Regions from separate parts of the Arthrobacter globiformis genome, predicted to be linked through region 2. Evidence: predicted binding sites of a transcription regulator. Region 2 holds the regulator's gene; the other holds the start of a gene.
What was found. Region 2 encodes HrcA, which represses chaperone genes, less so after heat shock. Its sites were predicted from a motif close to TTNGCACTCGNNNNNNNCGAGTGCNAA; they were not measured.
Positions count from the first base shown of each region.

Region 1: groES (co-chaperone GroES) is a predicted target of HrcA. The motif match lies at 1,736-1,762, and genes of this name have one in related genera.

Region 1 covers NZ_JAUSXI010000001.1:4,017,988-4,022,073, reverse strand. Annotated here, with positions in the region: gene QFZ33_RS18655 (class I SAM-dependent methyltransferase) at 1-1,243, opposite strand, end outside; gene QFZ33_RS18650 (hypothetical protein) at 1,299-1,700, shown strand; gene groES (co-chaperone GroES) at 1,919-2,212, shown strand; gene groL (chaperonin GroEL) at 2,297-3,907, shown strand.
Region 2 covers NZ_JAUSXI010000001.1:3,273,180-3,277,265, forward strand. Annotated here, with positions in the region: gene QFZ33_RS15020 (16S rRNA (uracil(1498)-N(3))-methyltransferase) at 1-111, opposite strand, end outside; gene dnaJ (molecular chaperone DnaJ) at 114-1,241, opposite strand; gene hrcA (heat-inducible transcriptional repressor HrcA) at 1,300-2,313, opposite strand; gene QFZ33_RS15035 (DUF3097 domain-containing protein) at 2,525-3,379, shown strand; gene QFZ33_RS15040 (DUF4870 domain-containing protein) at 3,509-3,928, shown strand; gene hemW (radical SAM family heme chaperone HemW) at 4,031-4,086, opposite strand, start outside.

The DNA.
Region 1 (4,086 bases), 740 kb from region 2:
CCACGGAGACAGCCACTCTTTCCTCACCGATCCGGGTGAGGACCAGGGTGGCTGTCTTTTTGCCCGCGGCCTTGCCGCCGGGTTTGCCTGCGCCCTTGCTGCCGGCTTTACCCCCAGACAGCAGCTGCTTGCGCAACTCCTCCGGGGTGACGGACGTGCCGCGCTTCTTGATGTCCAGCACGCCGACGCCGTTCTCCCGGACCCAGGCCTTGAGCGCCCTGACGTTGAACGGCATGACTTCCAGGACCCGGTAGGCCCGGGCGTACGGAGTATCCACAAGCTTCGGGGCGCAGATGTAGGCGATGTGCTCGTCCACGAGATGGCCGCCCAGGCCGAGGGCCAGGTCGGCCACGAGCCCGGCACGGATGACGGCGCCGTCCGGCTCGTACAGGAAACCCTCCACCGGGCCAACGGGGGCCACGGGTCCGGCGTCGAACTCCTCCCCGCTGGTAAGTTCGGCGGCGCCCTCCGCACCGATGACCAAGGCGGCCCGGCGGATTCCAGGGCGGGCCACGGCGTTGAACCACAGCGCGACTTCCGTGACGTCGCCGCCCACCGAGACCCACTGTGCCTCGCAGCCGGCAGGCACCGACTCGTGCGGCATGCCGGGCCCCATTTTGACGCCGACGGCGCGCCCCGCGGCGGCCAGCGACTCCACGAAGGAAAGCGGCGGAGAGAACGCCTCGGGGTCCCAGATCCGCTTGGTACCGGACGTGGTGGTGGTGCGCCGGGCAGGGTCCAGCCAGACGCCGGCCCCGTCCTCCAGGTCCACCGACGTCGCGTCGGAGTGGACCACCGTGGCGTGCGGAAAGGGAATGAGGTTGATCGTGGCGCAGGCGGCCGTGGTCTCGTCGACCTCCACGGCGGTCACGGCGATGTCCAGCGAGGCCAGGGCCATGGCGTCCGCGCCGAGGCCGCAGCCCAGATCGGCAACGTGGCGGACGCCCGCCTGGGCAAAGCGCTGGGCGTGCCGGGCCGCCACGTTGAGCCGGGTGGCCTGCTCCAGGCCGGCCTGGGTGAAGAGCATCTGCAGGGCAAACTCCCCGAACTTGGCCTCGGCCCTGGTCCGGAGCCGTGACTGCGTCAGGACGGCGGACACGAGTTCGGGAGAGTGGCCGGCCTTGCGGAGGCTTGAGCTGAGGGTGAAGGAGTCGTCTTCCCGGTAGGGTCCGAGCGAGGCCAGCAGCTCCCATCCTTCTTCTGTGAGGAGCGGGGCGATCTGGTCCTGCGGTGCTTCAGACATGGGGTCAAGCCTAGTGGAGCGGCCGCCCCAAGCTCTTCCCGATAGGGTGGTCTGAATGGAATCCAGCGAAACGCCAACCCCCGATCAGCCCGAAAGCACCAGCCCTGGTCCGGCACAGCATAGCCGCCTGGTCCGGTACGCACGCCCGGTGCTGATCGCCGGAGCCGGAGTCGCCGTCGTCTGTCTTATCCTGCTGGTGATCATCTTCCTGCTGGACTCCTTCAATGCCACCGTCTACTCCGTGGGCGGCAAGAACATCAGCGATGCCACCGAGGAAGCCCGGCAGATCCGGGACCTGTACCTGGGTGCGCGTGTTGGCGGCATCGTGGTGCTCATCGTGTCGGTCGTGACCGCCGCGGCGGCCGCCGTCGTGCTTGTCCGCGAACAGCGGAAAGCCGGGGACGAAGACGCCGACGGCGGCGAGGACCTGGGGTTTGACGACCTCGCCGGGCGCTGAACGAAGGGTCCGCGCCCGTTACGGCGGATGAAATTCTGGCACTCACCTTGACCGAGTGCTAACCCCTTACATAGAGTCATCATTAGCACTCTCCCTAGGAGGGTGCTAACACACGAAGAGCTGCCAGCCTGGCTGCTGCCGGCACCGCGACGACGGTCTGCCGCCACGGCGCAACAGTTTTTACTGTCCATGAATTTTGACGAAAAGGAGAGGTCCGAGTGTCGGTCTCTATTAAGCCTCTTGAGGATCGTATTGTTGTCCGCCCGCTCGAAGCCGAGCAGACCACGGCTTCCGGCCTGGTCATCCCGGACTCCGCCCAGGAGAAGCCGCAGGAAGGCGAAGTTGTTGCAGTAGGCCCCGGCCGCTTCGAAGACGGCAACCGCGTACCGGTCGACGTAGCAGTTGGCGACGTCGTCATCTACTCCAAGTACGGCGGAACCGAAGTCAAGACCGGCGGCACCGAGTACCTCGTGCTCTCCGCCCGCGACGTTCTGGCGATCGTAGTTAAGTAACTCTTTAGATCCCCGTGCCGCTGCCCGAGTCTGATTCTGTCTGACCGGGCGGCTGCGCGGGGTTCTGTCTTGAAAGGACAAACCATGGCAAAGCAGCTTGCGTTTAACGACGCTGCCCGCCGGTCGCTTGAAGCCGGCATCGACAAGCTCGCCAACACGGTTAAGGTGACGCTTGGTCCCCGCGGCCGCAACGTCGTGCTGGACAAGAAGTGGGGCGCCCCCACGATCACGAACGACGGCGTGACCATCGCCCGGGAAATCGAACTGGACGACCCGTACGAGAACCTTGGCGCCCAGCTGGCCAAGGAAGTCGCCACCAAGACGAACGACGTCGCCGGTGACGGCACCACCACTGCCACCGTGCTCGCTCAGGCCCTGGTCAAGGAAGGCCTGCGCAACGTTGCCGCCGGCGCCGCTCCGGGCCAGATCAAGCGCGGCATCGAGGTCTCCGTCGAGGCCATCGCAGCGCGCCTGCTGGAGAACGCCCGTCCCGTCGAGGGCACCCAGGTGGCCAACGTGGCCGCCATCTCCGCGCAGAGCGACGAGGTGGGCGAGCTGCTCGCTGAGGCATTCGGCAAGGTTGGCAAGGATGGTGTGATCACCATCGAGGAATCCTCCACCACGCAGACCGAGCTGGTGCTCACCGAGGGCATGCAGTTCGACAAGGGCTACCTGTCCCCGTACTTCATCACGGACACCGAGCGCCAGGAAGCGGTCCTCGAGGACGCCCTTATCCTGATCAACCAGGGCAAGATCTCCTCGGTGCAGGAATTCCTGCCGCTGCTGGAGAAGGCGCTGCAGAGCTCCAAGCCGCTGTTCATCATCGCCGAGGACGTCGACGGCGAGGCTCTGTCCACGCTGATCGTCAACCGCATCCGCGGCACCCTGAACGTGGTTGCCGTCAAGGCTCCGGGCTTCGGCGACCGCCGCAAAGCCATGCTGCAGGACATCGCCACGCTGACCGGCGCCCAGGTTGTGTCCCCGGAACTGGGCCTGAGCCTGGACTCCGTTGGCCTCGAGGTGCTGGGTACTGCCCGCCGCATCACGGTGACCAAGGACAACACCACCATCGTCGACGGCGCAGGTTCGGCCGAGGACGTTGCAGCACGCGTTGCGCAGTTGCGCGCCGAGCTGACCCGCACCGACTCCGACTGGGACCGGGAAAAGCTGCAGGAACGCCTGGCCAAGCTCGCCGGCGGCATCGGCGTGATCAAGGTCGGCGCAGCCACCGAGGTTGAGCTGAAGGAAAAGAAGCACCGCATCGAAGATGCAGTGTCCTCCACCCGCGCCGCCCTCGAAGAAGGCATCGTGGCCGGTGGCGGTTCCGCCCTGATCCACGCGCTGAAGGCGCTGGACGAGGACCCGGCCGTCACGGCACTCGAAGGTGACGCGGCCGCTGCCGTCGGCATCGTCCGCCGTGCACTGGTCCAGCCGCTCCGCTGGATCGCCCAGAACGCCGGCCACGATGGCTACGTTGTGGCCGCCCGGGTTGCCGAGCAGGACAACAACCACGGCTTCAACGCCAAGTCCGGCGAGTACGAGGACCTGATCGCGGCGGGCGTCATTGACCCTGTCAAGGTCACCCGTGCAGCTCTTCGCAACGCAGCCTCCATCGCTGCGCTGGTGCTCACCACCGAAACCCTCGTGGCTGAAAAGCCGGCCGAGGAAAACGAGCACGCAGGCCACAGCCACTAGGCTGCCGCCCGCTCTCGCGGCTTCACAAGGAGGTCCGGTCCAGCTGTCGCTGGCCGGGCCTCCTTTGCGTATGGCCGGGCATTTCCCCGACTGAGACCCCGGTCACATCCGGCGCGTTTGATTGGTCTGAAAAATCACGAAACGGTAACGTGGATACTTTGTGCTGCCGTTTGAGGGGT
Region 2 (4,086 bases):
GCGCTTCACGGTGACCGCGTGCCGGGCCTCGGCACCGTCCAGGACGAACAGCGAACCGGGAACAGTGCTGTCCAGCGCGCCGGCCGGGGTGAAGAAGACGGGGTTGCTCACCGCTACAGGTTACCGAGGCGGTCCCGCAACTTGGCGAAGACGCCACCGCCGGCCGCGAGCTTTCCCTCGGAGAACTGCTCGCCGCGGAGCTTGGCCAGCTGCCGGAGCAAATCCTCCTGGGCCGGGTCGAGCCTGGACGGCGTTTCCACCTGCAGATGGACCTTGAGGTCGCCGCGGCCGTAGCCGCGCAGGTGGGTGACGCCGAGGCCGCGGAGGGTGATGATCTCGCCGGACTGCGTGCCCGCCTTGACGTCGATCTCCTGCTTGCCGTCGAAGGTTTCCAGGCTCAGCTCCGTGCCGAGGGCAGCGGCGGTCATGGGAATGTTCAGTGTCGCGTGGAGATCGTCGCCCTCGCGGACATACGTGGGGTCGTTGTTGACGCGGATTTCCACGTAGAGGTCGCCGGACGGCCCGCCCGCTGGGCCGGCCTCGCCCTGGCCGGAGAGCTGGATCCGCGTTCCGGTGGCCACACCGGCCGGGACCTTGATGGTCAGGGAGCGGCGGCTGCGGATGCGGCCCTGGCCGCTGCACTCGTTGCAGGGGTCCTTGATGACGGTGCCGAAGCCCTCGCACGAGCCGCAGGGGGCGGCGGTCATGACCTGGCCGAGGATGGAACGGACCGCCCGCTGCACCTGGCCGCTGCCGCCGCAGATGTCGCAGCGTTCCGGGTGGCTGCCCTCGCGGCAGCAGGACCCTTCGCAGGTGGGGCAGGTGACGGCCGTGTCCACTTCCAGCTTCTTGTTGACGCCGAAGACGGCATCGCGCAGGTCGATCCGCACGCTGATGAGCGCGTCTTGGCCGCGGCGGACGCGGGACGCGGGGCCGGAGGTGCCGCCGGCGCCGAAGAAGGTGTCGAAGATGTCCTGGAACGCGAAGCCCTGGCCGGCATAGCCGCCGCCGCCAAAGCCGTTGTCCGTGCCGTTCTCGTTGCCGGTGGTGTCGTAGACCCTGCGCTTCTGCGGATCGGACAGCACCTCGTAGGCGTGGGTGACGGCCTTGAACCGTTCGGCGGCGTCTTCCCCGGGGTTTACGTCCGGGTGAAGCGAGCGGGCCAGCTTGCGGTAGGCCTTTTTGATCTCCTCGCCGGTGGCTTCCGCGGAGACTCCAAGAACGTCGTAGTGGCTGCTCAAAGTTCGTTTCTCTTCCTGGTTGTACTGCCTGTGGTCAAAGGATGTCCGGCGCGTGCGGTCACGGGCCCAGAATCCTCGAAAGGTAGCGGGCCACCGCGCGCACGGCGGCCATGGTGGTGGGATAGTCCATCCGGGTGGGGCCAAGGATGCCCACCTTGGCGGTGGCGTCGGGGCCGTAGCCGGTGGCCACCACCGACGCCTCGGCCAGCCCGTCGTAGGGGTTTTCGCGGCCGATGCTGACGGCCACGCCCCGGGGGTCCTGTGCCATGTCGCTCAGGAGCCGCAGCATCACCACCTGCTCCTCGAGGGCCTCCAGCACGGGTCCGATGCTGAGTGGGAAGTCAACGTTGGACCGCGCCAGGTTGGCTGTTCCGGCCAGGACCATCCGGTCCTCCCGGCTGTTGTGCGCCAGGCCCTCCAGCCCCTTGCCGAGGGCCATGGCAACGGGGCGCTCGGCCGGCGTGCAGCCGGCCACGACGGAGGCCAGGTGCTGGGGCAGGATGGCCACCGGCGTTCCGCCCACACCGGTCATGAACCGGGTGCGCAGGGTGGCAAGAGTGTCGTCTGACAGGTCCTGCCCGGCGTCGACGACGCGCTGGTCAACCTTGCCGGAGTCTGCGATCAGCACGATCAGCACCTTCCGCGGTGCCAGCAGCACAAATTCGATGTGCCGGACCACGGCCCGGCTCAGGTGCGGGTACTGCACGACGGCGACCTGGTTGGTCAGCTGGGACAGGAGCCGGGCCGTCCGGTCCAGGACGTCGTCGAGGTCCTCGGACCCCTCGAGCAGGGTCTGGATGGCACGCTTCTCCGCCGGGGAGAGCGGCTTGACCGCCGAGATCTGGTCGACGAACAAGCGGTAACCCTTGTCCGTGGGAATCCTGCCTGCACTGGTGTGCGGGGCCGTGATGAGGCCCTCATCCTCCAGTGCCGCCATGTCGTTGCGGATGGTGGCGCTGGAAACGCCCAGATGGTGCCGTTCCACCAGGGCCTTGGAGCCGACGGGTTCGCGGGAATGGACATAGTCCTCCACGATGGCGCGCAGCACCTCAAGCTTCCGTGGTTCGCTCACAGTCCACCTCCTTTTGGCCGTAACCGCGCCGGGCTTAATCCTGCCCGCAAACGCTGTAGTTAGCACTCGACATGCCTAAGTGCTAACAAGTCTAATATGAGTCACCGCGTTGTTAGCATTGGTACCGCTCCGGGCGAAATTCCGGGCGACTGTCCCCCGGCGGCATGCCCGCGGCCGGAGCGGCTCCGTCCTAGTGCAAAGCGGTGAACGAATGCAGTACCAGACCTGGGGCCCGCAGGAGATCGCAGCGCCTGCCAAGAACAGCCTGCCCGAGGTGCCGGTGGAGCGCGGCATGGTTCTCGAGGACGTCCAGTCCGGCTGGGTGGGCGCAGTGATTCGGGTGGAGAAATCCGGCGGCATGCACGTGGTGGCGCTCGAAGACCGCCGGGGAAAATCCCGGTCCTTTAAGCTTGGTTTCGGATTCCTCCTGGACGGCCAGCCGATCCGCCTGATGCCTCCGGCGCCCAAGGCGAAGCCCGCGGGATCGGGCACGGCTGGACGGACGGCGTCGGGCTCGGTGCGGGTGGAAGGGCAGCGCGCCCAGGTGGCTAAGGCCAGCCGGATCTGGGTTGAAGGCAAGCATGATGCCGAACTCGTGGAAAAAGTCTGGGGCGATGACCTCCGGGTGGAGGGGATCGTCGTCGAGCCCCTGCACGGCATCGATGACCTGGCAGCGGCCGTTGCCTCCTTCCGTCCCGGCCCCGGCCGCAGGCTGGGCGTTCTGGTGGACCACCTGGTCCCGGATTCCAAGGAGTCCAGAATCGCCGACGCCGTGATGGCCTCCCCCGGCGCCGCCGGAAACGTGCTGATAGTAGGCCACCCGTACGTCGACGTCTGGCAGGCGATCCGGCCGTCGGTACTGGGCATTCCGCAGTGGCCTGTGGTGCCGCGCGGCACTGACTGGAAAACCGGCATCCTCACCGCCTTCGGCTGGCCGCACGAGACCAAGGAGGACATCGGCCTCGGCTGGCAAAAACTTCTCGGCGCCGTGCGCACCTACGCCGACCTTGAGCCCGCCCTCCTGGGCCGGGTGGAAGAGGTCATCGATTTCCTCACAGTTCCGTAGCCACAGCCCCGCTATTCGGCGTTCCGCCCGCTATTGCCCCTACGGCCCGGTATCCTTGGTACGGCACCACCGCACCGCGGCCCCGGCGCCAAGGCACTATCGCACCAACGCAAGCTTAAGGAAGACACCGTGGCAGAAGACGCTCGCGACCGCAGGGACACAAAGTCCGGCCAGGACCTGCCCCAGTACCATGGCGTTCCGGCCAATGCGCTTCCGCTGACCGCCAGCGAGGACCGGCAGTGGGCCACCCTGGCGCACTTCGGCGGCATCCTCGGCTGTGTTCCGGCGCTGCTGATTTACCTCATCTTCCGCGACCGCGGCCCGTTCACCGCGCAGGAGTCCAAGGAAGCCCTTAACTTCACGCTGCCGCCGACGATTGCGGCCTTCGTGGCCAATCTGCTGGTGCTGCTTCCCGTCGTCGGCAATCTGTTCGCCGTCCTGGCCACCCTCATCTGGATTGCGCTGACCTGCTTCGCAGTGTCCGCAGGTGTCCACGTCAACAAGGGCCAGCCGCACCGGTACCAGTACAACCTCCGCTGGATCAAGTAACCGCGCACGATCAAGGTGGGCCCACGCCGCAGGGTCCCCTGGACGTGGAGCCGCTCGGCGAGGGCCCGGCCCGAGCTTGCGAGGTTAGGGTTCGGTTGGGGACTAGTCCGGCAGGATCCTGCGGACCACGGCGTCGGCCAGCAGGCGGCCCTTCAGTG